2 regions of the Sphingobium sp. TomTYG72 genome follow, and region 1 is predicted to be linked to the other one. Evidence: predicted binding sites of a transcription regulator. Region 1 holds the regulator's gene; the other holds the start of a gene.

What was found. Region 1 encodes LexA, which represses DNA repair genes until DNA is damaged. Its sites were predicted from a motif close to GTTCCNCNCTTGTTCT; they were not measured.
Region 2: the regulator LexA is predicted to act here: its motif matches at 8,784-8,799, upstream of ACZ5U1_RS04750 (ATP-dependent helicase).

The regions. Positions count from the first base shown of each region.
Region 1 covers NZ_AP027336.1:475,157-490,282, forward strand. Annotated here, with positions in the region: gene ACZ5U1_RS02490 (GumC family protein) at 1-783, shown strand, start outside; gene ACZ5U1_RS02495 (coiled-coil domain-containing protein) at 913-3,585, opposite strand; gene ACZ5U1_RS02500 (Hpt domain-containing protein) at 3,665-3,967, shown strand; gene ACZ5U1_RS02505 (hypothetical protein) at 4,046-5,212, shown strand; gene ACZ5U1_RS02510 (DUF2336 domain-containing protein) at 5,258-6,349, shown strand; gene ACZ5U1_RS02515 (sensor histidine kinase) at 6,349-7,731, shown strand; gene ACZ5U1_RS02520 (citrate synthase) at 7,784-9,070, opposite strand; gene gltX (glutamate--tRNA ligase) at 9,081-10,544, opposite strand; gene ACZ5U1_RS02530 (ComEC/Rec2 family competence protein) at 10,581-12,755, shown strand; gene lexA (transcriptional repressor LexA) at 12,716-13,387, opposite strand; gene ACZ5U1_RS02540 (hypothetical protein) at 13,539-13,691, shown strand; gene ACZ5U1_RS02545 (molybdopterin molybdotransferase MoeA) at 13,746-14,924, opposite strand; gene moaC (cyclic pyranopterin monophosphate synthase MoaC) at 14,921-15,126, opposite strand, start outside.
Region 2 covers NZ_AP027336.1:918,545-933,670, forward strand. Annotated here, with positions in the region: gene accD (acetyl-CoA carboxylase, carboxyltransferase subunit beta) at 1-462, shown strand, start outside; gene ACZ5U1_RS04695 (bifunctional folylpolyglutamate synthase/dihydrofolate synthase) at 489-1,814, shown strand; gene ACZ5U1_RS04700 (DUF6628 family protein) at 1,885-2,325, shown strand; gene ACZ5U1_RS04705 (AmpG family muropeptide MFS transporter) at 2,310-3,635, opposite strand; gene ACZ5U1_RS04710 (hypothetical protein) at 3,986-4,468, opposite strand; gene ACZ5U1_RS04715 (response regulator) at 4,620-5,078, opposite strand; gene ACZ5U1_RS04720 (pseudouridine synthase) at 5,240-6,157, shown strand; gene rsmD (16S rRNA (guanine(966)-N(2))-methyltransferase RsmD) at 6,217-6,765, shown strand; gene ACZ5U1_RS04730 (globin domain-containing protein) at 6,822-7,271, opposite strand; gene ACZ5U1_RS04735 (Rrf2 family transcriptional regulator) at 7,387-7,875, shown strand; gene ACZ5U1_RS04740 (Fe-S oxidoreductase) at 7,823-8,245, opposite strand; gene ACZ5U1_RS04745 (GFA family protein) at 8,370-8,765, opposite strand; gene ACZ5U1_RS04750 (ATP-dependent helicase) at 8,871-11,147, shown strand; tRNA gene ACZ5U1_RS04755 (tRNA-Ala) at 11,376-11,451, opposite strand; tRNA gene ACZ5U1_RS04760 (tRNA-Ala) at 11,588-11,663, opposite strand; gene ACZ5U1_RS04765 (TIGR02300 family protein) at 11,752-12,087, opposite strand; gene aroA (3-phosphoshikimate 1-carboxyvinyltransferase) at 12,237-13,577, shown strand; gene ACZ5U1_RS04775 (CBU_0592 family membrane protein) at 13,574-13,825, shown strand; gene cmk ((d)CMP kinase) at 13,822-14,457, shown strand; gene rpsA (30S ribosomal protein S1) at 14,629-15,126, shown strand, end outside.

The sequences.
Region 1 (15,126 bases):
ATCGGCATCACGATGCTGATGGCTTCGCTTGGCGGTCTGTTGCTGGGTTTGCTGATGGTCGCGGGACGCCATGTATTCGACGATGCCGTGACCTCCGCCGATACGCTGGCGGAGCGTGCCAATATGCCGCTGCTAGGGACGGTTCCGGTTACCGACAAGCCGGCTGCGGAAACCTATGTGCCGATTGCATCCTCGCTGTTGCTTGCATCCTCGGCGGGGCTGCCGGCCTCCATCCTGATCACCAGTGCGCAGGAAGGTGAGGGGAAGTCTTCGACCGTCCACGCACTGGCTCTCGCCCTTGCCAAGCTCGATCGCCGAGTGCTGGTGATCGACGCTGACATGCGTAGGCCGCGACAGCATGGCCTGTTCGATGTAACGCCCGAACGCGGCCTCAGTGAAGTCATGACGGGGCAGGCCAGGGCGGAGGATGTGATCGTCGGTAGCGATGTCCCTGGGGTATCGCTTCTACCTAGCGGCGCGATTCCTCCTAATCCCGCTGAACTTCTATCCACTTCCGCTTTGGACGTGCTGCTCGCGGCCGTTCAGGGACGCTATGACACGGTGCTGATCGATGCGCCCCCGATCCTGGGTGTTCCGGACACATCGCTACTCGCGTCGAAGGCGGAGGCGACGGTGTTGATCGTGGAGTGGGGGCGCAACCATCATGGTGGCCTGAGAGTGGCTGTAGACCGCTTGCGCCGGGCGGGCGGCGCCATCATTGGCGCGGTGCTGACCAAGCAACAGGGCCGCGCGTTTGAATATGAGTATCATAGGAACGGGTAGGGGCTCTTGACCGTCTCCACCGCTCGTTACTCAGGGAAGGCGCGGCCTGCCCGACGCGAGTTGATTTGGTAGCCGAAGACGCGACCCGGCTCCGTGCTTGGTCGCGATGTGTCAGCTTTCGCGTGAACTTTACTGACGGAGCCGCTCGATCGCTTGAGCCAGTGCGACGTAGAGCTTGCCCATGTCGGAGGACAGCACCGCCACGCCGAGTGCATTGCCATCCCGCGCGGAAAGGATGATCCGCAGCATGGATTCGAAGTCGTGGATGTAGCGGTTCACATGCTCCTGGAACTCGGCGTCATTGTCATAATGCAAGGCGATCTCGCGTGATTCGCCCGCATCCAGCAATTTGACCGCCCGGCGGGTGAAAACGCCGCGATCGCCCTTGAGATAGGAGGCCCAGGCGGAGTCCGTCACGTCGTTCGACAGGATTTTGGCGACGTCGATCGAGGTGCTGTTGAGCGATTCGATAAGCAGGGCCGATCGGCGCGCAAAATGATCGCGGTCGCGGTCTTCGGCGGCCCGTTCCGCTTCCTCGATCCGGGATTGAACGCTCGCACTTGTGTCGGCAATCGTCAGCAGCTGCCGGGTAAGGCGATCGGACGCCTGATGCGCAGCGCGAACAGCCTCCTCCGCGACCTGAGCGAGCTTTTCGATCTGGGCTGTTACCTTGTCATCGACTGCCTGCTGAAGGGCGGCCTCGCTTGCTTCGGCGAGAGACTGCGCCGCGTCAGGGATGGCACGGCCTAGTGCCTGACGTGCGCGCTCGGCCGCTTGATCGGCGGTATCCTTGACGCGCAGCAATGCGGTGACCAGCAATGGGCCAGCGCCTTCGGTGATCCGTGTCGCGTCCTGATGAGCGTGATCGAGTGCGGTGCGCAGCTTCTCAACCAGTTCGCGGTTCGCCTCGACGCCGCTTTGCGTGCTTTCCAGCCATTCGGTAAGGCGGCGGCCCTGACCGCGCAGCAGTTCTTCAGCCTCTTGGGTGCGGCCGACCAGCGCTTCGGAAATGGCCTCCAGCCGTTCCATTTCCGGTGCCGCGCTATCAAGCAGTTCGCGGCTCGTGGAAATGCGCGTGTCGAAGCGCTGCAATGCGGCGGGGAAGGTTTCGTCCAGTTCCCGGACGCTCGAATCAAGAGCGACAAGTAGGGTTTCCGCACAGCTGATCAGCTTTTCTGCCGTCACACCACCGGCGGCGAGCGCGTCATCGATCCGCTGTGTTTCGACAGTAAGGCGGGAAAGTGCCTCGGTAAGCCGATCGTTGCGGGACAAGGCGCTTTCTTCCAGCGCGGCAAATCGCGACTGCGCGCTTTCGATGGCCTCGCCAAGCGTGTCATGCAGACCGGACACGAGTGCGCGTTGCCCTTCGACCAGATCATTGATCTGGTGGAGGCGGCTTTCGACCTCGCTCATGTGGTCGGAAATGGCTGAGACGGTTTCGTCACCGATGCTCTGGATATCGCCGCGTGAGCGCGCCACCAGCGCGTCGAGAGCCTCAGCTTGCCGCGCGAGGCCTTCCTCAGTGAAGGTTACGCCATCCTTCGCGCGCGCGAAGGCAGCTTCGGTGCGTTCACGAAGTTGAGCTTCGATCTGTTCGGAGTCATGTGACAGGGCAGCGAGAGCGCTCTGGCTCGTCGCGGCAATGCCCGCCTGTGCTGTTTCAACCAGCGCGCGGAGCGCCTCAGCTTGCGCCGTCAGATCACGATCGGCCGCCGCCATGCTCTGCTGTGCATGCGCCACAGTCGTTTCAAGGCGCTGCCGCACGTCACCTTCAACCCGGTCAAGGTTCTGCGTGAGCAATTCGATCGTCGCTTCAGCACTGTTGGTTATGCCAGCGCGTGCGCGTTCCAGCAGGCTGGCGAGGGTGCTCGCTTGCCGATCCAGTTCAGCTGCTCCTTCCTGCATCGTCAGGCGGGCGCTTTGCGCTGTGGCGTCTATCCGCCCAGCCGCAATGTCGGCCATGCCGTTCACTTCCTCGGTCGCGGAGCGGGTAGCCTCCTGCAACTGGGTGAGCTGGCTCGACAGACTCTTCGTGGCAGTCAGTGTGCGGGCGCGGGCGTCGTCCGACAATTCACCAAGGGCATGAAGCCGAGCCTCCAGCGTGTCGATCCGTTCCGCTAGCGCATGGCCGTTATCGATGATCTGCGCTGCCATGCGACCGGCCCGATCCTCCAGTTCCGGCATGGCGGCGATCAGGGCATCCATGCGCGTGACGAGGGCGGCTCCTGCGCGCTCGGCCGCTTCCGCCTTTTCGGTCGTGCTGTGGGCGCGACTGGCTATCAATTCGGCAGAGGCCTCCATATTGCTGCTGGCCGCCGCGCCGTAGCTGTCGAGCAGTTCGGCCTGGTCCTGCATAGCTTCGCGGGCGCTAGCCAGCTGACTGTTAATGCGGCTGAGCCGGGCTTCCAGCTGCTCCGCCTCCGCGTGTAGCGCGCGCGCCGTGTCGAGATAGCGGCGCGACTCGGCTCGGCTGGTGCGAGCGAGCAGCAGATAGCAGACGCCGAGCCCCACGACCGGAAGCAACATGGTCGTGATCAGGCCAGGCCAAACGGCAGGGCCTGCCTGCCATTGGTTCGTCGAGACTGTCGCCCATCCAGCAAAGCCGAGCCACAGCAGAGCTGCAAAGCCGAATATGGCCTGCGTCCGCCGACTGAAAGGATCGCGGTGCTCCTCCCCCTCGCCGTCTTCATCGCTGTCATGGACGACCTGCTCCAACAGCAGTGTATCGTCCTTCCGCGACTCGTCAGAAGTCGCGATGCTTTTGTCTCGCCAAAATTCGACGATGGTGCTGCCCCCGGTCATGACCCCATCCTATCATCTTTTCAGCGCAACAAAATGCCCTGTTACCAAAACTTAACGCAAGCCCGATAGCGTTCGGCCCATGTCATACGATCCTGGCGCCCTGAATGCTGCTCTTGCTGCCGCTGTCGGCGAAGATTTCGCGCTGATCGCGGACCTGCGGGTGGCATTTATGGAAAGTGCCGAACGCCAGCTGGACCTCCTCCGCAATGCGCAGTCCGACGCGAATTGGGAAGTCGCATCATGGCGGCTGAAGGGATTGGCGGCGAGTTTTGGTCTTACGCACCTTATGGCACTGGCGGACGAAGCAGCGGATTGTGCAAGGGGCGACCCGCGCATTCTTCGTCAGTTGCGAATGGCGATTGACCGACTTCAACAGAGTTGAATCGCAGCATGCTTGCGTGATGGCGGCAGCCTTGCGAAAAGGCAGGTTCACACAAGAACGGGTCAGTTCCATCTCAGCATGACTTTTGCGGCCATTCTCAGCGCCAGCCGGGCGTCCAGCGATTCTTCGGCGGTCCTTCGCGCCAGCCTGCATTTTGCGGGGCAGACGCTGGTTGAATATCAGGCGCGCCAAGCTGCCCGGGCTGGGGCAGATCGCATCATGATACTCGTGAGTGTCATAACGCCTGCCCTTTCACAGGCTGTGGACAGGTTGAGTGCCGACGGGATTTCCGTCGCCCTGGTGCGCGATATGGTGTCCATGGTCCGGGACGCACCGCGTGATGCCGATGTGGTTCTGGTTGCTGACGGGGTCGTCATTGCACAGGGTCATCTCGATGCCATAGCCGAGCGCGAGGGCAACGCCCTTCTGGTCACGGATGACAGTCATGCCAGCGCTCCGTTGGAACGGATCGATGCAGGTCAGCGATGGGCTGGCCTAGCCCGGATCAGTCCAGACCTGCTTTTTGGCACGCTCGACATGATCGGTGACTGGGACCTGTCGCTGACACTCGTTCGCGCGGCCGTGCAGAATGGCGCTCGCCGAATCACGGTGCCACAGGATGATCTGCTGACCGGGCGCGTAGCGCTGGTCGATGGGCAGGCGCAGGCGGATCTGGTCGCTCAAGCGGTGATGTCCGCTGGTTCGTCGGCGAAGAGAATGCGCGGCTTGGCTGAACATTATATTTTGTGCCCTGCCGCTCGATTGTTCAGTCCCGCCCTGATGCGCACCCAAGTCCCGGCGGCACAGGTGCGCATTGCGGCCATGGCATTGGGAGCGATTGCCCTAGTGCCGATCGAGTTGCTTTGGCCCGCGACCGGGTTCCTTTTGTTATTGCTGGCATTGGGGCTTGCGGAAATCGCGGATCGGCTGGATGAGCTGGCCCTCCGATCGCCACCCGCAGGATGGACCGCATTCGTCGTCCCCTTCTTCGCGGTTGGCGGGATATCCCTCGCAGGAGGGAGCGTGCTGGCGACATGCCTCGCGCTGCTGCTTGCCATCATCCAATTTGCTGACCGCTGGAACAGGACGGGGGGAGCGAGGGCCTGGATGATCTTCACACCCGCAAGCGCAGAGATCCTTCTGTTGCTGACGACTTCGCTGGGCGCGGCGATGATGGGTTTTGAAGTTGCAATGCTGGCCGCCATAGCATCCGCAGGCGCGATCATCCTGCGCAAGCCCGCCTGATATATTTCACGCATAGGGTTTAGTGCATTTTAAGGACGTGCGGCTATGTTGGCCGCCATGAGCGCCTTTTCGTTCCTTACCGGACCAACGGCGGCGGACAGCTGGCCTGCGGCACCCGTCCTGGTCGGCATGTCCGCCGTGCCCGTAGGTCATGCCATTGATCTGGCATTTTTCTTTCCCAATGAAGGGCGGGAACGTCACGATGCGCTGATGGCCGAAACGCGGCGCCATCTGGGCGGCTGCGTCGCTGGCATCGAACAGGCCCTGCGATTCGCTCTCGATCGGCCAGACGTGACGAGCCTGCTGGCGCAGCAGCCCGAAGCGATTTGCTGGCCGACCATTTGCGCTCAGCCAACATTGCTAGGCCCGGCGTTGCTCTCTCACATGCAGATGCGTGCAGGTGTTACGCTATTGCTGCGGCAATTTGGTCAGCCCGATGATCGATTGGACGAGACAGAAGCAGAGATCATCTTTCCCACCGATGATCCAGCCGTGACGGAAGCGCTTGCCGCCCTTGCCATGGCGGAGGGACGTTGGCTGACGCTGGGCGGGGAAGACGAGCCGATGCAGCCGGATATTCCTGCCGAACATTATGCGGAACTCTTATGGACCGCTGCCGCGTGCCTGATGGCTGTCGTTCAGCGGACGTCGTTATTGGATGCTGGAGAAATCCTGCCTGCGGTCGAAAAAGCGGGGTGGGCCTTATTGGCTGAACATGATGAGAGCCGGAGCCCGATCGCCGCGGCAGACAGGCTGGTACGCCGCCTGGGTGAACGTGCCGACGTGCCCGAATTGCTGGGCGCTGCTCTGGGCCAGCGGCGGTTCCTGCTATTTGCGTCCCTCGCGGCTCGGCGATTGCGCATGGATAGCGCGCATGTAGCTGACATATTGGTGATGGGGCCGGTTCCTGAACTGGCTGCGCTTTGCCGATCGTTAGGGGGATCGGATGCCGACTATCGTCATCTGCTGATGGCATTGCGGCCCGTCCGGCCCTCGCTCACGGACGCCGCAATCATCGTGGAGGCGGAACGGTATCAGGCGTTGACAGAGGCGCAGGCGGACGGTTTGGTGAACGCATTACGCGCGCCTCGGGCACTGCGTGCGAAAATCGATCATCTGCGGCGGATCACTGTCTGATGAATATGCCGGTGCATCCTGCCATTATCCGCGCGACTGTAGCGGCGAATGGATTGCTGTTGAGCGCGGATGCGCCTTTGCTGGCCTTGCAGCGTGAGGCGGGCTCCGATCTTGGCGCGGTGCTGGCTATTCCTCAATTGGCAGCACTGGCGCGGCTCGCGTCGCGCCTTTCTGTTACCGTTTCGCGGTCTGTTACCGCAGCGGCGGAGCGCGGCGACATCGACATGTGGGTGCGGGCAAAGCCCGAAGCTGACGGCGTGCAGATATCCGTGATCGAATGGAATGAGCGGCCTGCGACGGCTGCCCCTGTCGACATGATGCGCCGTGAAGCAGATATTGCGGCCGTCTCGGAAGGCTGGACCTGGCAAATTGACACGCAACTGCTGTTCCAGATGGTGTTGGAAGGGGCTGGGCCGGAAAGTGCTTTGCCCCAGGAGCCCCCGATACCCGGTAGCCGTCTGACCAGCTATTTTGAACTGCGGCCGGATGAAGAGGGCGACCTCGCCATTCTGCGCGGATTTGCGCAGCGTCGCGCCTTTCGGGACCAGATCGCGACCTTGATTGCCGAACCTGAGCAATGCTTCCGGCTTTCGGGGTTCCCGATGTTCGATCTGGCGGGGCAGCTACTCGGATACCGGGGCAAGGCATTTCCATTGGATCGAGCCATTCTGGCCCCGCATGTGCCGCCTGCGCCCGCCGTTGTCATATATCCGGCAGAGTTCGGGCGGCGCCTCGACCGTTCCCTGCGCCAGCCGCTGGGTCGGATCATCGCCAATGCGGATTCGATCAACGCGCAGTTCGATGGGCCGCTACGCCCGGACTATGCGGGTTATGCTTCCGACATCGCGGCTGCGGGACGTCATTTGATGGCGCTGATCGATGATCTGGCCGACTTGCAGGCGATCGACAGGTTGGACTTTACCGTGGCGACCGAGAATGTGGACCTGGCGGATATCGGGCGACGGGCTGCGGGGTTGTTCGTGGTCAAGGCAATGGGCCGCAAGATTAGGCTTTTCCCACCAGAAGCGGAACATAAGACCGTCGCCACGGGTGAATTCCGGCGCGCGCTGCAAATCCTGATGAACCTCGTCGGCAACGCTGTGCGCTACGCGCCTGAGGATAGCGAAGTGCGGATAGAGACTGGCGTCGATGACGGACGGGCCTGGATCGCTGTCATGGACCAAGGAGCAGGTGTCCCGGAAGATAGTCGAGAGCGCATCTTCCAAAAGTTCGAACGGCTCGGCCGGAGTGATCCTGGCGGTAGCGGTCTTGGCCTCTATATCTCCCGCCGACTTGCGCTGGCCATGGGTGGAGACATTCAGATCGGCGATGCCCCTGGTGGGGGTGCGCGATTTACGCTGACGCTACCGGCAAGCAGCTAGAATAAAAAACGGCGCCGATTTGGCGCCGTTCTTTTTTCCGGGTTGGCCGCGATTAGCGCTGGCTTACCGGGACATAGTCGCGCTCTGCCGGGCCGGTGTAGAGCTGGCGGGGACGGCCAATCTTCTGCGCTGGGTCAGAAATCATTTCATTCCACTGCGCGACCCAGCCAACCGTGCGGGCGAGGGCGAAGAGCACCGTGAACATCTCGGTCGGGAAGCCGATCGCCGACAGGATCACGCCCGAATAGAAGTCCACATTCGGGTAGAGCTTCTTTTCGATGAAGTAAGGATCGTTGAGCGCGATCTGCTCCAGTTCCTTGGCGACGTCAAAGACGGGATCGTTGACGCCCAGCTTTGCCAGGACGTCCTTTGCCGTCTTCTGCATGACGGTCGCGCGCGGATCGTAGTTCTTGTACACGCGATGGCCAAAGCCCATCAGGCGGAACGGATCATCCTTGTTCTTGGCGCGGGCGATATATTCCGGAATGCGGTCAACAGTACCGATCTCGCGCAGCATGTTGAGCGCGGCTTCGTTCGCGCCGCCATGCGCAGGACCCCAGAGGCAGGCGATGCCAGCGGCGATGCAAGCGAAGGGGTTGGCGCCGGACGAGCCAGCGAGACGGACGGTTGACGTCGATGCGTTTTGCTCGTGGTCAGCATGCAGGATGAAGATCTTGTCCATCGCGTCCACGATGACCGGATCGGGCTCATATTCCTCGGCCGGAACCGAGAAGGTCATCCGTAGGAAATTGGCGGTGTAGCTGAGGTCGTTGCGGGGATAGACGAAAGGCTGTCCCACCGAATATTTGTACGCCATGGCCGCGATTGTCGGCATCTTCGCGATCAGGCGGTGGCTCGCGATCTTGCGCTGTTCCGGATCATTGATGTCCGTCGAGTCATGGTAGAATGCGGACAGAGCGCCGACCACGCCGCACATGATCGCCATGGGGTGCGCGTCGCGGCGGAAACCGCGATAGAAGGTGGTGAGCTGTTCGTGCACCATGGTGTGGCGCGTGATTGTGCGGGTGAAGTCTTCCAGATCCGCCTTCGAGGGCAGTTCGCCATTCAGCAGGAGGTAGCTGACTTCCATGAAGCTTGATTGTTCTGCAAGCTGATCGATTGGGTAGCCACGATGCAGCAGGACGCCGGCGTCGCCATCGATGTAGGTCAGGCCGGAATCGCAGCTGGCGGTCGAGGTGAAGCCTGGATCATAGGTGAACATGCCGGTGTTGGCATAGAGCTTGCGGACGTCGATGACCTTGGGGCCGACGGAACCGCTCAGGATGCCATAGTCCTTGGTATCGCCGCCGACTGTCAAAGTGGCATTATTGTCCGACATCTCGTTCTCCTTAATTGCCATCAGCGCGCGATGCCTGCCTGGCATCCGCGAGCCGCTCCAAGCTCCTGTCTTTTCCAAGAAGGAAAAGGACATCAAATATCCCCGGCGAAACCGTCCGACCGGTTAGCGCCGCGCGTAGCGGTTGAGCCACTTTGCCCAACCCCAATCCGACTTCCTCTGCCACGCGGCGGATCGCTTCCTCGATCGCTTCGATCGTCCAGGACGGGACGGAATCAAGAGCGTCGGCGGTCTTCCCAAGCAGTTCGCGCGCCGAGTCGGCTAGCAGAGCAATAGCCTTGTCGTCAAAATCCAGCGGGCTTGCCTTGAATAGGAACTCGGCGCCCTCGGCAATCTCGTTAAGCGTCTTCGCGCGCGGTTTGAGCGAAGGCATGGCTTGCGCGAGGAGCGCCATCGCCTCAGCCGACGGGGTTGTGCCAAGCCGTTGCGCCACGCGCGGCAGGACCAGTTCCGCCAGGCGCTGGTCGTCGGCCTCGCGCAGGTAGAATGCGTTGAGATTTTCGAGCTTCTTGATGTCGAAGCGGGAGGGGGACCGGCCCACGCCGCTTATGTCGAACAGCTCGATCGCGCGATCTCGCGAGATGGTTTCTTCATCGCCATAGCCCCAGCCGAGGCGCAGAAGATAATTGAGCACGGCTTCGGGCAGCATGCCCATCTCATCGCGATAGGCATCGACACCCAGCGCGCCATGCCGCTTCGATAGCTTTGCGCCGTCCGATCCGTGGATCAACGGGATATGGGCATAGACCGGCTCTTCCCAGCCCATCGCCTTAATAATGCCGAGCTGGCGAAACGCATTGTTCAGATGGTCGTCGCCGCGGATTACATGTGTGACGCCCATGTCGTTATCATCGACAACGACGGCGAGCATATAGGTTGGCGTCCCGTCGGAGCGGAGCAGGATCATGTCATCCAGTTCCGCATTCTGCACGACTACCCGGCCCTGGACCGCATCCTCGATGACCGTCTCGCCTTCGCGCGGCGCCTTGAGCCGGATGACGAACGGAGCATCGGCCGGAGCTTCCGACGGATCACGGCCCCGCCAGCGGCCATCATAACGCATCGGCTGCTTTGCGGCGCGCTGCTGTTCGCGCAGTTCAGCCAATTCTTCGGGGGTCGCGTAGCAGCGATAGGCATGGCCAGCCGCGAGCAACTGGTTAGCGACCTCCGCGTGCCGCTGCGATCGCTCAAACTGAAAGACGGCGGGCTCGTCGCCTGCAAGGCCGAGCCATTCAAGGCCGTCGAAGATCGCGGCGACAGCTTCCTCGGTCGAACGGGCGCGATCGGTATCTTCGATACGCAACAGGAACTTGCCGCCATGGTGCCGGGCGAATAACCAGTTGAACAACGCGGTGCGTGCGCCGCCGATATGAAGAAATCCCGTGGGCGATGGCGCGAAACGGGTTACCACCTGCTTGTTCAAACCCGTTGCACTCACCGATTTATTCCTCGACATCCGCCTTGCTCATTCATGAACGCGACGCCCCCTAGCATGGCTTTTGAGCCACGACAAACCTCCGTTGCCCCGATAATAAGGCGCAGCGGCGATCAGCTTTTCGTGCGGCTCGAACAGGCATTGGAGGCTGAGCGTGAGCAACTCGCGCTTTGGGTGCCGGTGGGCCTTGGGCTGGGCATAGCGGGCTGGTTATTTCTGCCTAACCAGCTGACATGGTTGTCTTTTTGCTGTTGCGCGATTGCGATCGCGAGCGGCGGATTGATGCTACCGGAGGGCGGCCGGATACGCCATGCGCTTATATGGGGCGGTCTGCTCGCGGCGTCCGGCTGCCTGTTGATATGGGGGAAAGCCCTGATTGTCGGCACGGCGCCATTGCCGCGTGCGGCATTTGTAGAAGTAACTGGCGAAGTCAGGTCAGCCGATACGGTGCCTGCGCAGCAGATGAGTCGCGTATCTATACGTCCGATAAACATGCCTATGCTGCCTTCCCTGATCCGGGTGAACATAGCGGCGGCGGATCTACCCGAAGGGGTTGGCAAAGGCGCCATCATTCGCTTTCGCACCCGGTTGATGCCTCCTGCCGAAGCGAGCCTGCCGGGTAGCTATGATTTTTCGCGTCGCGCTTATTTTCAGGGGATTGGGGCAACAGGACGCGCGCTCAAGCCTATCGTCGTGCTGCGCCCATCAACGGAGGCGCCGCCTCTGCACAATCGTCTTTTCGCGCACATATTGAAGAATGCGAATGGAGAGGGAGCGGGCATAGCCGCGGCGCTGGCGACGGGGGATCAGGGCGCCATCAGCGAGGCGGACGCGGACGCGATGCGTCGCAGTGGCCTTGCCCATTTGCTTTCGATCAGCGGGCTGCACGTCACCGCCCTCATCGGCGCGGTCATTTTTCTGCTGATGCGGATCATGGCGCTCAGTCGGCGCGCAGCACTGGACTGGCCGTTGATGCTGATCGCTGCGGCGGGTGGCGCGCTGGCGGGCATTGGATATACTTTGTTGACTGGCGCGGAAGTGCCAACGGTTCGATCCTGTATCGCTGCATTGCTGGTGCTGGGGGGGCTTGCGCTTGGGCGCGAAGCCATCACCTTGCGGCTAATAGCCGCCGGTGCACTGGTGGTTCTGTTGGTGTGGCCTGAGGCGCTGTCGGGGCCAAGCTTCCAGATGAGCTTCGCCGCCGTGATCGCCATTGTCGCTCTAGGGGAGCATCCCCGTTTTCGCGCGTTTGCGGCGGCCCGGGAGGAGTTGGCCCATCGCCGATTGTTGCGGCAACTTGCTGTCCTGCTTTTCACGGGCTTTGCGGTTGAACTGGCCCTGGCGCCGATCGCGCTGTTCCACTTTCACAAGGCGGGCATGATAGGCGCTTTCGCAAACCTTGTGGCTATTCCCCTGACGACCTTTGTCGTGATGCCATTGGAAGCGCTGGCTTTACTGTTGGATGTTGCCGGTCTGGGGGCTCCTGCCTGGTGGTTGACTTCCCGCGCGCTCGATCTGCTGCTGTTGATCGCGCATGGGGTGGCGGCAAGTCCCTGGGCGGTCGTTACTGCGCCTTCCATCTCCAACATGATCTTCGGGATTATCGTGCTGGGCGGACTTTGGTGCCTGCTCTGGCGAAGCGCTTGGCGATGGGCGGGACTGGCTCCCGTGGTGCTGGGCATGACGATCATTATGATGAGTTCGCCTCCGGAGATTCTTGTAACGGCGGATGGGCGTCATGTGGCCGTGCGCGGGCAGGACGGCGGCATGCATATCCTGCGCGAACGGGCCGGAGATTATGTCCGCGATATGATCGCGGAAAGTGCAGGCTATGAAGGTGCGCTGGGTGCCCTTGCAGACTTGCCCGAGGCCCGCTGTTCCTTGGACTTGTGCATGGTGGCGCTGAGCGGGGGAGAGCGCATATGGCAGCTGTTGGTAACAAGAAGCGGCGTTGTCGTGCCCAAGGATACCCTGATACGGGATTGTGCGCGCGCGGATATAGTTATCGCCGACCGTCGCTTGCCTTCATGGTGCAAACCTCGTTGGCTTAAAGCGGATCGGCGGCTGTTGGCACATACCGGCGGGCTGGCGATCGATCTTGATGGAGGAACCGTGCGAACCGGGAAAACAGTGGGCGACGCACATCCGTGGGTCGCCCGGCCTTCCTATTTACCGGCGCGCCGCCGATCCGGTCAGTTGTACCGTCGCAGCAGACCAGCGAGCTTTCCTTGAATGCGCACCTGCTGCGAATCGTAGATTTGCGGCTCATAAGCATTGTTGGCCGGATCGAGCCTGACCTTAGGCCCCTGGCGATGATAATATTTCAGCGTCGCCTCGCTATCCTCAATCAGTGCAACCACGATTTGCCCCTCGCGCGCTACTTCAGTGCGCTGGATCAGTGCGAAGTCGCCGTCGAGGATGCCCGCATCGATCATCGAATCGCCAGAAACCTCAAGAGCATAATGATCTCCGGCACCCAGTAGAGCCGCAGGAACGGACAGCATATTCTGTCCTTCCATGGCTTCGATTGGGACGCCTGCGGCAATCCGACCGTGAAGGGGGATGTCGATCACGTCGTTGGCTGCGACCGGGGGCTTGGCCGACAGTTGCGGTTTGGGTGTCGATGCGACCTTGGGGGCGCGATGCATTGCTTCAGGAAGTTTCAGAACCTCCAGCGCGCGCGCCCGGTTCGGCAGGCGACGGATGAACCCGCGTTCTTCCAGCGCATTAATCAATCGGTGAATCCCGGATTTCGACCGCAGATCGAGCGCTTCCTTCATCTCCTCGAACGAAGGCGAAACCCCGCCTTCCTCGAGCCGAGTTTGAATGAAGCTGAGCAATTCCTGTTGCTTGGGCGTCAGCATGCCGACTTATCCTCCATGGAACGGATGGAGAACGCATAGGAAACGTAAGGAGGCAAGTCAAGCAGGTTGCGCCAAGCGTAACGAAAGGAACGGACCTGCGTCACAGCCGTTGAATAGCGGCCTTCCCAAAGAGGGTGAATAGGAGAGTAAGATGGCGAACCAGAACGATCAGGACAAACAGCGCCGCCAGCAAGGTGGTGACCGCTCAAGCCAGGGCGGGCGTCAGCAGCAGCAGGAAAATCGCCAAGGTCAAATGGGCGAAAGCCGCAAGGACAAGAGCGATCACAGCAAGCAGCAGCGCTGATCTACGTTCGGTTGGATCACGGGGAGGGGCCGCTTTGCGGCCCCTTTCTCATTGTCAAAGCGGAACGATGGTTACTTTGTCACCTGCGGCGGCCGGGGGTGAGTCGGCCGGTCGAAGGATCAGGCACCCCGCTTGAGCCAGGGCCGCGGTAGCGGCGCTGTCCTGCGAAGTAACCGAGACCAAACCAGCATCAGTGAGATAGGCGCGAAGATAGTCGTCGCGCGATCCTGTCGCAGGAAGTGGCGCGGCGAGTTCCGCGATCGTCGTGCGCGGTAGCGGGTTGGCGGCTCCGGCGATGTGCCGGACGAGCGGCAGCAGGAACAGCGTTGCTGTCACGAAGGCGGACACGGGGTTGCCGGGGAGGCCGAGGAATAGGGTGTCACCCAGCTTTCCCGCCATGAGCGGCTTGCCGGGGCGCATGCGAATCTTCCAGAAATCCAGAGTGCCGCCCGCCGCCTGGAAAGCTGGCCGCACCAAGTCATGATCACCGACCGAGGCGCCTCCGGTCGAAACGATGATGTCGGCCGTAGCGGCTTCTTTGAGCGCCCGGACCGTTGCGTCCAGATCGTCGGGAACGATGCCGATGTCGATCACCTCCGCGCCTGCCTGGCCGAGCATGGCGGCGAGCATGGGCGCATTCGAGGACGGCAGGCAGCCGGATGGCGTGGGCGCTCCAGGGGGAACGAGTTCATTGCCGGTAGAGATCAGGGCAACGCGCGGACGGCCGCCGACCGAGAGCGTTCCGTGGCCCCCAAGAACGGCAAGAGCAATTTGCGCGGCCCCCAATGCGGCACCGGCAGGGAGCAATAGATGATTTGCGCCAAAATCGCTTGCCGCCGGGCGCACGTTTCGTCCTGTGGGTAGTGGAGAGCCGAGGGGATGCACGAGCTGGCCGTCCAGCCGCGCATCTTCCTGGATCAGGACCGTATCGGCGCCGGGCGGCAGTGGTGCGCCGGTGAAGATGCGACAGCATTCCCCCGGAGCCAAAGGGGCGGGAAGGGAGCCGCCTGCTGTGCTTTCAGCGGTTAGGCGCCACGGGCCGGGCCATTCTGCCGCGCGAATGGCATAGCCGTCCATGGCCGAAAGATCTGCCCAAGGCTGATCGCGCAGGGCGAAGATGTCACGCGCGAGCCAGCGGCCTGCGCAGGCCGAAACGGGTACGTCCTCCTCCGGCAATCGGCCGCCCAGCGCAAGCAAGCGCGCCTGAGCCTCCGCGACCGGGAGCAGGCTCATGCGGCCCGCCAGTCGCCCGACTTGCCGCCCGACTTTGCGAGCAGCCGGACATTGCCGATGATCATGCCCTTATCGAGCGCCTTTGCCATGTCGTAGATGGTCAGCAGCGCAACGGAGGTGGCGGTCAGCGCCTCCATCTCGACGCCGGTCTGGCCCGCGCTTCTGGCGGTAGCGGTGACGGTGACGCCCTCTGCTTCTAGAT
Region 2 (15,126 bases), 440 kb from region 1:
GGTGGTTCCATGGGCATGGGCGTCGGCGCGGCCTTCATCCAAGGCATCAACGAAGCCATCGGCCACAAATGCCCCTATGTCATCTTCACCGCAGCAGGCGGCGCACGCATGCAGGAGGGCATATTGTCCCTCATGCAGATGCCGCGCTCGACCGTCGCGATCCAGAAGCTGCACGCGGCGGGCCTACCCTATATCGTCGTTCTCACTGATCCGACGACCGGCGGCGTCACCGCAAGCTACGCCATGCTGGGCGACGTCCAGATCGCCGAACCCAACGCTCTCATCGGTTTTGCAGGCCAGCGCGTCATCGAAAGCACGATCCGCGAAAAGCTGCCTGACGGATTCCAGCGCGCCGAATATCTGCTGGAACATGGCATGCTCGACATGGTCGTCCACCGCAGCGAACTGCGCGACACGCTGGCGCGGGTGATCGGCTATCTAGCCCCTCGCGCCGCTGCCTGACGCGATCGCGCGAGGAACATAGGGCCATGCCCGACCACGCCATTTCGGACGACCCGGCGGTCCAATCGCAGCTGGACCGCCTCGCCACGCTGTCCCCGGGCGCGGACATATTGGGTCTCGAACGTATCACCAGCCTGCTCGACCGCTTGAGCAATCCGCACCGCGCGCTGCCGCCCGTCTTCCATGTCGCAGGCACCAACGGCAAAGGCTCGACCTGCGCCTTCCTGCGCGCCGCGCTTGAAGCGGACGGCCGGAGCGTCCACGTCTTCACCTCGCCCCACCTCGTCCGCTTCAACGAACGCATCCGCCTCAACGGCCAGCTGATCAGCGACGAAGCGCTCGCCCACTATCTCTCCCGCGTCCTGGACGTGGCCGAAGGCATCGGCGCCAGCTTCTTCGAAGTCACCACCGCCGCCGCCTTCCTGGCCTTCGCCGAGCATCCCGCAGACGCCTGTATCCTCGAAGTAGGACTGGGCGGCCGTCTCGACGCTACCAACATCATCGAAAACCCCGCCGTCTGCGGCATCGCCCAGCTCGGGATCGATCATCAGGCTTTCCTCGGCAACACGCTGCGCGACATCGCGGCGGAGAAGGCGGGCATCGCCAAGCCCGGCGCTGCCCTGGTAACTCAGCGCTATCCCGAATCACTCGCCCCCGCGATGCGCGAAGCCGCGAGCCGCGCCCGCACCAATTGGCTCCCCATGGGCCAAAGCTGGGACGCAGCCAGCTACCGTGACCGCTTGCACTATCGCGACGAACAAGGCCGCATCGAAACCCCGCTCCCCCGCCTCCCCGGCGCGCATCAGGTCCAGAACGCCGCGCTGGCCTTCGCCATGCTGCGCCATCAAACCGCCCTGCCCGTCAGTGAAGCCGCGCTCAAAGCGGCCCCCCTCTGGGCGCACTGGCCCGCCCGGCTCCAACGCCTGGACCACGGCCCCCTGCTCGCCCCCCTCGCCGCCGAAAGCGAAGCCTGGCTAGACGGCGGCCACAACGCCGGAGCCGGAGAAGCCATCAGCGCCTTCTTCACCTCAGATCGCCTCGCCGGACGCAAACTGCACCTCATCATCGGCATGCTCGCCAACAAGGAAGTGGATGCCTTCCTCGCCCCCTTCGCCGGACGCATAGCCCACATTCACGCGCTGCCCGTCCCCGGTCACGAGCATCATCCCGCCAGCCGCTTCGCCGCCATCGCGGAGCGCTGGGGCATCGACTGCACAGCGCATGCAGATCCCGCCGCCGCTATCAAAGCCGTCGCGGCGTCATCCAAAACCGAAGCCCCACTCCTGTTCATCGCCGGGTCGCTCTATCTCGCAGGCGAAATTTTGCGCCTGAACGAGCAATATCCCGACTGAATACACTTGCGATTGACTCGCAATAGCGTAACCTGTCCTCCGTAACCCAACGGATAAAAGGTGCTCGCATATGCCCAGTGGAGAGATCACCCCCCTAGACCTGCCCGGCGCAATGCCTGCCGGCTACGGCAACAGGCTGTTCCTCTACGCGATGCGACGAATGGCCAGCGCCGGGGTCGATGATGCCCACGCAGCCAACGCCATGCTCGGCGCGTTCGGGCGCAGCTACCGCCGCCCGCTAGTCCTCATGCGCGCCATGATGCTCGAACTTGCCCGCTGCGCAACCCGCCGAATACTCGTCGCGCCTTGCTGCTGCGCGCGCATGACCGCCGACGAAGCATCGCTCATGCACTCCATCAGCACAGCGCTACAGGACCCGCCTTCATCCTATGAGCAACTCGCCTCGCTGCTCGGCACGGACGATGTGCTAGGCGCCCTCACCTGCCTGCAAGCCGTCTCCCAGGCCCACAGCGACCTAGGCCGCCCGCTGGACCTTTACGCCGGAGCCTGAATCCCTTCATCTGTAGCGGCGCTGCCGACACTCGCATCCACCAGCCCGCTGCGCATCATCAGCCAGAACAGGATGATGCCCGGCAGCGCCAGCACGGTTGTCAGCAGATAGAAATCGACATAGCCGAACCGCTCGATCAAGGTCCCCGCCGACGTTCCTGTGAGAAACCGCCCGACAATGCTCGCCGCCGCCGAAATCATCGCATATTGCGCGGCGGTGAAACGCAGGTCGCACAGCGCGGAGAAATAGGCGACCACCGCTACGCCACCGATCCCGCTAGCAAAATTCTCGAACCCGATAGCCCCCGCCATGCCCACATTGCTCTTGCCGGTCGCCGCCAGCAGGGCAAAGCTGAAGTTCGACACCGCCATCAGCACCAGGCTGATCAGCACCGACCGCTTCAATCCCAACCGCGCATACAACACGCCGCCCACGAAAATCCCGGCCAGCAATGCCCAGAAACCCACGCCCACATCGTAGATCGCGATCTCCTCATTGCTGTACCCCAGATCGTTGAACAGCAGCCGGAACGTCAGGTTGGCCAGCGTATCGCCAATCTTGTGGACGATGATGAACAGCAGGACGAGCAGCGCGCCCTTGCGCTTGAAGAAATCCACGAACGGCCCAATGATCGCCTGCACCAATTCCCCGCCCGTCTTCCGGGAAGCAATCTCGCGATGCCGTTCAGGCTCGCCAACGATCAACGCCGCCAGCATGGCAGGCAGCGCAAAGAGCGCGCAAACCAGATAGGCCAGCGTCCAATCCCAATATTGCGCCACCACCAGCGCCAGCGCACCCGCCGCCGCCGCGCCGATCCGCCACCCATATTGCGACATGCCCGCGCCAACGCCCAATTGTTCAGGGCGCAATATCTCGATCCGATACCCGTCGATGATGATGTCGAATGTCGCCCCCGCAATCCCCAGCAGGATCGCCGCCCGCACCGTCCCCATCAGGTCGTTAGCCGGATCGACAACCGCCAGATTGACCACCGCCGCCATCACCAGCAGTCCCGCCACCAGCATCCACGACACGCGCTGGCCCAATCGATGCAGCAGGGGCAACTTCACCCCCTCGATCACCCAGGCCCACAACCATTTGAGATTATAGGCCAGCAGCACCAGGCTGAATGCCGTAACGCTCTTCTTGTCGATCCCATCCTGCGCCAGCCGCGACGCCAGGTTCGCACCGATCATGGTAAAGGGAAAGCCCGATGAAATCCCCAGGAACAGCGCGGCCAGCGGCGCCTTCTCCACATAGGGCTTCACCGCATCCAGCCAGCTTCCGGTGCCCCGGGCAATATCAGTCATGAAAAAAGGCGCGCCCCCAAAATGCTTATCGCGCCACCATATGGCCAATCATCGGAGAAACAAGCAGAACTCGCCCCGACCATATGACCGGCTCAGGCCATGCAACCCACAGACACCGACTTTCCCCGAAATGATGCTTTGGGAGCCTTCCTATCATCTCCCCTCCCGCAGGCGGGAGGGGTCGGGGGTGGGCTAGCGCAACACCGGCCTCATCAAATGGGCTCACGCAAGGCTCGCTACGCTCGCGCCCACCCCTAACCCCTCCCGCCTGCGGGAGGGGAATGCCTTGGATGGGGTGGTTAGGGGACTGTCGGCTTAAGGACGACAAACGCGCATAGTAGACGTAGCTTTCAATCTGTGACCTTGACGCGAACGGTTGAACCATCTGGGACAGTGCTTAGCTGCTGATGGATATTTGCCATGCCTAAAAGTTGCTCTCTCACCGGCACGACAAACATATTATCGGGCACATACTTACCTTCCGCGAAAATAGGTAAGATAGTGAAGGCATAGCATTGCCCCACGCCAGCACGCTTTCCTGCATCGTGGAGTTGTTCAATCAAGCCCGGTAGAAACCATTCTTCGACCAACTGCAAATTTGAGCGCAGGATGGTTTCAAACTGATCTTTGCTGGTCGATACCTGCTCAACCAGACCTGTCCCAGTGTCTAGCCAGTGAACCAATCCGTTTGCCGTTTGAAAGAAGATGCCGCCCACCGTCGAGCAAACCAAAGTTGTCCATTGCTCGGGAAATAGCCATGACCACGCCGCCGCAACTTCCTGAGCGAGTGGAGCTTCAATTTGGAACGCGATGTCCTGCCAGCCAACACTCATTCACACTACTCCTCAGGCCGCACTCGGGCTGAACGAATTTCCGCTTCTGAACAAGTTAGAGATTAATCCAAACGGCAACAACTGGTCGTTAGTGACCTGTTCCCCAGTTGAACCTGTCATCAACCAAAAGCGCATCCGCGCCTCGCCACCCTCACCCCACCCGATCAAACAAATGCAACCCACGCGGCACGCGCGGCAGGTCCCCACCACGCAGCACCGCCTCAATCACCCCAATCGAAGCCAGCAGATCCCGCGGCAAATAGGGCTTGGCCAGGCACCCGACCGCCATCTCATGCGCATCCACCGGGCAGGTCCCGCTCACGAACAGCACCGCCAGCCCCTTTGCATAGGCATGTCGCGCCACATCAATGCCCGTCTTGTCGCCATGCAGCGTGATGTCGGCGATCACCAGATCGACCTCGTCCTGCTCAATGACGCTGATTGCATGGTCATAATCCTCGACCGTCGCGGCAACGCGGTAGCCGGCCTGCTCCAGCACATGCTCATTGTCGAAGGCGACCAAAGGCTCATCTTCCACCACCAGCACGCTGATGATGGCCTGTGCCTGCTGCCGTGGCTTCGAGTCCCCTTTGACTAGCCCGAAAAACATTTGCCGATCCGCCCCATATGCGCCATGCACCCGATCAAACGCGCGACCCCTTAAGGGAGTTGCGGCCGATCCTGCGCACTCGGCGACAGGACGGCACTATTCGTCATTTTCCCGGCATCTCCGATATGGGAATGCCGTCGCTTCGTTAAAAGGAACCGAGCGTGGAGCCGCCGAAAAAATCAGCACCGCCGCGCAGGACAGGACCGGGCGGCCCCCGGCGCCCCACGGACGGCAAGCCCGCCGGTTCGTCGCGCCCTGCCCGTCCGCCTTTCAAGAAAAGAAGCGCTGCTCCGGCCAAGCCAGCAAATCCCCATCCGGCGCGCATGGCCGCTGCCGCCAGCGGCACGAACGAACCGCAACGCATCGCAAAGCTGCTCGCCCGCGCCGGGGTCGCCTCGCGCCGGGAAGTAGAACGGATGATCGAGGAAGGCCGGGTCACTCTCGATGGCCAATTGATCTCGACCCCGGCGACCCTGCTGACCTCGCTCAATGGCGTGGCGGTGGATGGCAACCCGGTGGCGCAACCCGCTCCCGCCCGTCTCTTCCTCTTTCACAAGCCGTCGGGCTATTTGACGACCGAGCGCGATCCGCGCGGCCGTCCCACCATCTACGACCGCTTGCCCGCCGACCTGCCCCGCCTCATGCCCATCGGCCGTCTGGATATGACCACGGAGGGGCTGCTGCTCCTTACCACCGATGGCGAATTCAAGCGGCAGATGGAATTGCCCGCGACCGGCGTGCCGCGCACCTATCGCGCCCGCGCCTTTGGCGAAATCAGCCAAGCCCAGCTTGAAGACCTGTTTATGGGCATAGAGATTGACGGCATTCGCTATGGCCAGATCGAAGCCAATCTGGAACGCCGCACCGGCCGCAACCAGTGGATCGAAATGACCCTCACGGAGGGCAAGAACCGCGAAGTGCGGCGCGTTCTGGAGCATCTGGGCCTACAGGTGAGCCGCCTCATCCGCACCAGCTATGGCCCTTTCCACCTCGGCGAGCTCGCGTCGGGCGCGGTGGAGGAAGTGCGCCAGCACGACCTCATCGTCTTCCGCAAGAGCTTGAAGACGCCCAAATCCTGAAGCTCAACCCGTTCGCCCTGCGCTTGTCTCAGGGCTTTCCTTCTGCATGGACGCCAATCATGAGAATCATCGCAGGCCAATGGCGCGGCCGCCCGCTGGCAGCTCCCAAGGGCGACGCCACTCGCCCCACGGCCGACCGTACGCGCGAAACGCTTTTTTCCATGCTCGTGAGCCGCATCGGATCATTTGAAGGGCTGGCCGTCGGCGATTTCTTTGCAGGATCGGGCGCCTTGGGCTTTGAAGCCCTGTCCCGTGGTGCGGCTAGCTGCCTTTTCGTTGAACAGGATCAGGCGGCTCTGAATGTGATCCGCGCCAATGGCGACAAGCTCGGCATCCGGCCGGACATCCGCCAGAGCAGCGTCCTGTCGCTCGGCCCCGCGTTGAAACCGCTGGACCTCATTTTCATGGACCCGCCTTATAACAGCGGCGCAGGCGTCGTCGCTCTCGACAAGTTAAGCCGTCTGGGTTGGACCGGCCCCGCGACCTGGATCAGCATCGAAACCGATCGCCGCGAAGATGTGGCGGTCAAGGGCTTCACCATCGACGCAACCCGCGACGTCGGCAAAGCCCGCCTGACCCTGTTAAGAGCGATTCCCTCTCCCCTTTAGGGGAGAGGGCTAGGGAGAGGGGAACGCCCCAGGAGGCATCCCCATCCACCCATCAATCAAGCAGCCTCAGCATCCTCATAAGCCTGCGCTTCCTTGCCAATTAATATCTCGGCGAGGAACCAATAGGCCTTGCCCCACGCTTCCAGCACAGCGTCCGTGGCAACTTCCGCGCCCAGCACATCGCGGATCGCGGGCAGCAGTGCTTCGGCAACCTTGGGATAATGCTCGGCCTTCACGCCGGTTTCGACATGCCGCTGCACCATGCGCTCGACCGCGCCGGTGAGCGCCTGCAACTTGTCGATATTCTCGGCATAGCCCAGGATCGCCGCGGCCAGCCGCTTGGGCTGCTCGCCGCTGTCCTGTGCCGCCTGATCGAACATGTCCCTGATCGACGCATCCTGGAACAGGCGCGCATACATGGCGGTCGTGATCTCCACCCCATGGCTCCGCAGCGCGGGAGCGGTTGCCTTGACGATCGCGATGGTTTCAGCGCTGAGCTGGCTCATATATGCACCCCTTTGAACTAGAGACTCGGTAAAGACGCCTTTACGGTACATCTTTAAACATGTAAACAAGCTACATGTTTGATCTGCAAACCCCGTTCAATTAACGCATTCCCTCATGCAATTGACCCGCCACACCGACTACGCCCTGCGCGTCCTCATCCATCTGGCCGTCACGCCAACAGGTCGCGCAACCATCCCCGAGGTCGCCGACGCCTACGCTCTTTCGCGCAATCATTTGATGAAAGTCGTCCACCACCTCGGCCAAGGCGGGTTCATCCTGACCCGGCGCGGCAGAGGCGGCGGCTTCACCCTTGCCCGCGCTCCTGAAGCAATCAGGCTGGGGGATGTTGTCCGTCACACCGAAACGGACATGAACCTGGCAGACTGCGCAGGCTGCGGCCTCCGCGCCGCTTGTGGCCTATCGGGCATTTTGAAGGCCGCAACTACAGCTTTTCTGGCGGTACTCGACCAGCACAGCCTGGCGGACGCCGCCAAAGACAGGACCGGGCTGGCAGCGCTGATCGCTGCCCTGCCCGGCACCGTTTCTCCGGTCAGCGATGCCTGCGCGCCATCTTCTTCGAACGCGGCGCCTCGCCTGGATTGATGCAGCTATCCTGTACCGTACGACTGCATAGCGGATAGTCTTTACCGCCCGCAGGCGGAGGGGTCATGTTACCGCCAACGGTCACCGGATTGGCCGAACTGCCCACAGGCGCGGCGGGGTCCTTGGGCATACCCGGCGTTGCGGGTATCATGCCAGTGTCGGCTGGAACCTCTCCCGTCGGCTGACCAGCATTGGGATCTGCCGCAGTTGCAGGGCTCGCAGGCGTAGCTGGAACCGCCGGATCCGTCGGCATGCTATCAGTGGCTGGGGGCTGAGCCGTGCTTTCCGGCGCACCCTGAGCGATCGCAATGCCAGTAGCGCCGTTGGTAAAAGCCAGCATAGCGGCACCCGCAAGCATGATCGATTTCATGGGTCATCCTTTCCTGTTCCATCAACCCGTTCTGCCTTTTGGCGGGGGAACAACCGGATAAGTGACGCACGCGTTCCGATATGGACGACGAGTTGTTGCTATGCCGCCACCAAACGAATGACGCCTACCCGTCGGGATAGCGTTCGACATGCGGCATTGCGTGGACCCTCTCCATCCATGGTACAGCTTCGGCCCATTGGACATGAATGACGGGAGGAAAGGCCGAGGGGTTGTCGAAAGTTGATGCCTGAATATCGACCATCCCCGGAAAGGACGTGGCATTGCGATAAAAAAGACCTGTTCCACATCTGGCGCAGAAGTGCCGCGTGGCTTCCTTCGAGGATTGATAAAGGGTCGGCTCCCCGGTCACCTTGACGTCGTCCTCGGCGAACAGCGTCCACGCAACCATTGGCGCTCCAGCGCTGCGGCGGCAGTCATTGCAGTGGCAAAGAGCGCTGTAAACAGGTTCGCCCAAAGCCTCATAATGAATCGCACCACATTGGCACCGTCCAGTGGCCATAGCCTTTCCCCTTGCATGATTCGCCTTTTGTTCTCATGGATCGTCTTCAGTCGCAAGGGGGGACTGGCCCTTGCTCCCTCTATCCATGCTCCCTAGTTGTTGACCATGACCCTTCCCGCTCCCTCGCCTGATGATCCGCCCTATCTTCAGGGCCTCAATGAGCCGCAACGGGAAGCCGTCCTCACTGTCGAAGGTCCGGTTCTTGTTCTGGCGGGCGCCGGAACCGGCAAGACGGCTGCGCTGACCGCAAGACTGGCGCATCTTATAGCTACGCGCCGTGCCTATCCGTCGGAAATCCTGGCGGTCACCTTCACCAACAAGGCCGCGCGCGAGATGCGCGAGCGTGTCGGACGTATGATCGGTCCGGCGGTGGAAGGCATGCCATGGCTCGGCACATTTCATGCCATCGCTGCCAAAATGCTTCGCAGACATGCCGAATTGGTCGGGCTGCAATCGAACTTCACCATTCTTGATACCGACGATCAGCTTCGGCTGATGAAGCAACTGATCCAGGCTGAAGGGATTGATGAAAAGCGCTGGCCAGCGCGGCAGCTGGGTGGCTTGATCGATCAATGGAAGAATAAGGGGCTGACGCCTGACGAAATCAGCGCGGGAGATAGCGAATCTTACGGAAATGGGCGCGGGCAGAAATTATATGCTGCCTATCAGGCCCGCCTTCGTGATGTAAACGCCTGCGACTTCGGCGACTTGCTGCTCCATGTACTCACCATATTGAAGCGTCACCGGGATGTGCTCGAAAGCTATCAGCAGCGGTTCCGCTATATCATGGTGGACGAGTATCAGGACACGAACAGCAGCCAGTATCTCTGGCTCCGTCTACTCGCTCAGCAGCGCAAGAATATTTGCTGCGTGGGTGATGACGATCAGTCCATCTATTCGTGGCGGGGCGCGGAAGTCGCCAACATCCTGCGATTTGAAAAGGACTTCCCGGGCGCCAAGATTGTCCGCCTGGAGCAGAATTACCGATCCACGCCCCATATCCTGGGCGCCGCGTCCGGTGTGATCGCCGAAAACGGCAACAGGCTAGGCAAGACGCTCTGGACCGACATCGACATCGGGGAGAAAGTCCGCGTCATCGGCGTTTGGGACGGGCCAGAAGAGGCTCGCCGCGTCGGCGACGAAATCGAGGCGATCGAGCGCTCGGGGCGATCATTGGAAGATGTGGCCATCCTTGTCCGGGCACAGCACCAGACCCGCGAATTTGAAGATCGGTTCATTCAGATCGGTCTCGCGTATCGGATTGTGGGCGGCTTTCGCTTCTATGAGCGGGCCGAAATACGCGACGCGCTTGCCTATCTTCGTCTCGTCAACCAACCGGCCGACGACCTGGCGTTTGAAAGGATCGTCAATGTTCCCAAGCGCGGCTTAGGTGACAAAGCCGTGGAGAAACTTCACCGCCTTGCTCGGGCCGAGGCCATACCCTTAGCGCTCGCGGCTGCACGAATTCTCGATACCGACGAAATGACTCCGCAGGCGCGCCGCAGCCTTGGCGCCTTTGTCGGGGATTTGGCCCGCTGGCGCGACCGTGCGACCCAACTTCCCCATGCCGAACTCGCGCGCCAGATACTGGACGAAAGCGGCTACACGGCAATGCTTCAGGCAGAACGCACAGCCGAAAGCGCAGGTCGCCTCGAAAACCTGAATGAACTTACCCGCGCGATGGAGGAATATGAAACGCTGGGCGCGTTCCTCGAACATGTGTCGCTAGTCATGGACAATGATGCGCAAGCCGAGGAACGGAAGGTCACGATCATGACCATCCATGCGGCCAAAGGGCTCGAATTCGACACCGTTTTTCTGGCGGGCTGGGAAGAGGGTATTTTTCCTTCGCAACGGGCGTTGGACGAAGGCGGTCTCAACAGTCTGGAGGAAGAACGTCGGCTCGCCTATGTGGCGATTACCCGCGCCAGGAAGCTGTGCGTCATCCTTCATGCCGCAAACCGGAGAATATATGGCCAGTGGACCAGTTCCATCCCGTCACGGTTCGTAGGCGAGTTACCTCCGGAACATGTCGAGGAGGAAAGCAGCATGGCGGGCGGCGCATCCCTATGGCGTGCCAACTGGTCCGAGCGCGCTGATCCCTTCTCCAACGTGCAACGAGGCAGCGGGCGCGGCCCAGGCTGGCAGCGGGCGCAACAAAATGGCCAGTTCTCCCGCGAACCCGTACGGATCGTTGAAGCGCGCGCGTCGGCTGTGTCCCTCGGCAATAAGGGGCGAGATGACATGCATCTGGGGTTGCGCGTATTTCACCAGAAATTTGGTTACGGCACGATTGCGGAGATCGAAGGCAACAAACTCGAGATAGATTTTGAAACTGCTGGCCGTAAGCGTGTGATGGACAGCTTCGTGCAGCCAGCTTGAACTTGACCAAGTCAGTTCTCGTGCGGCTCATGCGCGTCAACTATCAGCTTGGTCAGCGTTCCTAAAGTATCTCGTCGTTTGCCGGAGGAGGGTCACTATTCCAGCGCTCCCTCTCACCACCTGCTGAAGCGCGATGGCGATCAAACGCTACACCACGCCCTGAGGCACGATCTGGCGAGCGTAGCTGCCATTCGCTGATGACTAGTGCCAGCCTATCGCGAAGGAAGATGGTGGAGCCTAGCGGGATCGAACCGCTGACCTCCTGCATGCCATGCAGGCGCTCTCCCAGCTGAGCTAAGGCCCCATCGTTGCGCGACATCATATCGCATCCCAATGGATTAGGCCATGTCCGGCATGGAGCCGTCGGCCGATATAGGATGGCAAGCACCCGCTTGATAGCTTCCGGGCTATACAGGTGAGGCTTGGGCCGTCCGGAAAACTGGTGGAGCCTAGCGGGATCGAACCGCTGACCTCCTGCATGCCATGCAGGCGCTCTCCCAGCTGAGCTAAGGCCCCGTTACCAGTGTCAGCGCCGCTTGGGACCGGCGCTTCGGAGGTCGCTGCCATTAGGAGGCAGCAACTTCCTTGGCAAGCACAAAATTACTTAATTGTCGTCGTCGCCGTCGTCGGCGGCGGCATCCACGCCGAGGTCATCGTCACCGCCCAGGTCAACGTCATTGTCCGGCGAATCGCCATCATCATCAACGTCCAGATCAAGGTCCAGATCATCATCTGCCGTCTCCAGCTCCCCGTCGGCGGTTTCGATAACCTTCTTCGGCGCTTCCTCGTACGGCAGCGGCTGCTTCGACTTCAGGACCGGTTCGGGTTCCCAGGCGGTGTTGCAGTTGATGCAGGTGACCGGGTCGTCCTTGCCCAGGTCATAGAAGCGCGTGGCGCATTTCGGGCAGGTACGCTTCGTGCCCCATTCAGCCTTGACCATGTCCGGCCTTGTCCTTCTTACGAGTGCTTCAACGAATATCACGCGGCGCGACCATGTCGCCCGCGAAGCGACGGGCGCCTTGCCATAGCGGAACCGCGCTGTCAAAAGCCGGGCGCAATTTTTCAGTTTCCTGACAAACGGATTGACCCGTGACCACTTCTTCCGATCAGCCTGTTCCCATGACCTTCTCCAGCTCTCCTCCGCTTGCGGGCAGTGTAAGGGTGCCGGGAGACAAAAGCATTTCGCATCGTTCACTCATGCTCTCTGCACTGGCCGTTGGGGAAAGCCGCGTCGAAGGCCTGTTGGAAGGAGAGGATGTGTTGGCCACTGCCGCGGCGATGCGTGCGATGGGCGCGGAGATCCAACGAGACGATGATGGCATCTGGCACATTCGGGGCGTGGGCGTGGGCGGATTGCTGCAACCCCAAACAGCTTTGGACATGGGCAACAGCGGCACATCGACCCGCCTCCTCATGGGCCTGATCGCAAGCCATGGCATCACTGCGACTTTCATCGGAGATGCATCGCTGAGCAAGCGCCCGATGCAACGCGTCACCGAGCCGCTGTCCCATATGGGCGCCAGCTTCACCACCAGCCCTGGACAACGGCTACCGCTCACCATGCGGGGCGCCTGTCCGGCCGTGGCGCTTGATTATCGCCTTCCGGTCGCATCAGCGCAGGTAAAATCTGCCATCTTGCTGGCGGGTTTGAACACCCCCGGGGTCACGCGCGTCGTCGAGCCGGTTCCGACTCGCGATCACAGCGAGCGGATGCTCAAGGGCTTTGGCGCTGACCTCGACGTAGAAGTCGATGCGGATGGAACACGGATCATCACATTAAAAGGCGAGGCCGAACTTCGTCCCCAAGCCATCACCGTACCCGGCGACCCCTCGTCGGCAGCCTTCCCCACGGTCGCCGCGCTGCTTGTCCCCGGCTCGAAGATTACCATTGAAAATGTCGGCCTGAATACCACCCGAGCAGGATTGATCGATCTGCTGCGCGAGATGGGCGGCGACATCGTCATCGAGAACCCGCGCGAAGTCGGCGGGGAACCGGTGGGAGACATCGTCGTCACTGCGTCCCGCCTGACGGGCGTCGAACCAGACCCCGCCCGCGCGCCCTCCATGATCGATGAATATCCGGTCGCCTTCATCGCGGCTGCCCTTGCCGAAGGGCGCAGCACCTTCCGAGGCCTTGAAGAATTGCGGGTCAAGGAATCTGATCGTATCGCGACCATGGCGGCGGGCCTTCGCGCCATCGGCGTTAGAGTGGAGGAACTGGAGGACGGCATCGTCATCGAGGGAAGCGGAGGTACGCTCCTGCCCGGCGGCGGCCCCATCGCGACGAAGCTGGATCATCGTATCGCCATGAGCTTTGCGGTTGCCGGTCTTGTGTCCAAAAACGGCGTCACCATCGATGACATGCGCCCGGTCGCGACCAGCTTCCCCGGCTTTACCGCGCTCTTACAAACGCTCGGCGCGATGGCGTGAATTTCGATTTTCCCAACGTGGTTGGCCTTGTTGGCAGCGGCCTCATGGTTATTGCTTACGCCTACAGCAATGTGGCGAAGGTGCTGAACTTCAGGCTCTTCAATTTTCTCAATCTGATCGGTTCGTTGCTGCTGATCTACTCACTGACGGTTCATTTCAACGTCGCATCGATGGCGCTGGAGGTCGTCTGGGCCGTGATAGCCGTCATTGGTCTCGCCAAGACGTTGCGGAAAGGCAAAGCACAATGATCATAGCCGTGGACGGTCCCGCAGCATCGGGTAAAGGTACGATCGCCAAGGCGCTCGGACGCCATTATGGGTTGCCCGTCCTCGACACTGGCCTGCTCTATCGTGCGGTCGGGCTTGCTGTGCTGAAAGCCGGGGGCGATCCGGACCACGAAGCCGATGCGGTTTCCGCTTGCGATTTTGACGATGCAGTCCTCTGCGACCCTGCGCTGCGGAGCGAGGCCGTCGGCTCGCTCGCTTCCCGCGTTTCCATCCACCCGAGCGTTCGCCAGGCACTCGTCCAGCGACAGCGCGATTTTGCGACCCGACCGGGTGGCGCGATACTTGACGGCCGCGATATCGGGACGGTGATCGCACCGGATGCGGATGCGAAGGTCTTTGTCACGGCGAGCGTTCACGTGCGCGCCAAGCGTCGCTATGATGATGCGCTTTCCCATGGCGGACACCCAGACATGGATAGCTTGATCGCAGATATTCAGGCACGCGACACTCGCGACATGAGCCGGGATCATGCGCCGCTGCGAATGGCTGATGGCGCGGACTTGCTCGACACCAGCAATTTGACTATAGACGCCGCCGTCCAGCAGGCCATTATACTGGTGGACGCCCAGTTGGAACGTCGGCGACAGGCCTGACGCGATGACGGCGCTTGGGAATCCCGGGCGCCCTTTTCGCTTATCCAAAGAGCGTCTCACCCGACATGGCCGAACGGATGTTCGCCCGGCAATCCGGCCGTGCGGACGGTTTGGCCTGAAAGACCACCGGATACAACCGGTAGGCCAGCAATGACGAGTGAAGGAACTACCATGGCCTCTACGGCATTCCCCTCGCGCGACGATTTCGCCGCGCTTCTCAATGATTCTCTCGGTGGCGAAGACGGCGGCTTTGAAGGCCGCGTCGTAAAGGGCACCGTTACCGGCATCGAAAACGACATGGCGCTGATCGACGTCGGCTTGAAGTCGGAAGGCCGCGTGCCGCTGCGCGAATTCGCCGCGCCGGGCCAGAAGGCTGACCTGAAGGTCGGCGACGAAGTCGAAGTCTATGTCGACCGCGTCGAAAACGCCCATGGCGAAGCCATGCTGTCGCGCGACCGCGCTCGCCGCGAAGCCGCTTGGGACAAGCTGGAATCCGAGTTCACCGAAAATGCTCGCGTCGAAGGCGTCATCTTCGGCCGCGTCAAGGGCGGCTTCACCGTCGACCTCGACGGCGCCGTGGCGTTCCTCCCCGGCAGCCAGGTCGACATCCGCCCCGTGCGCGACGTGACCCCGCTGATGGACATTCCGCAGCCTTTCCAGATCCTCAAG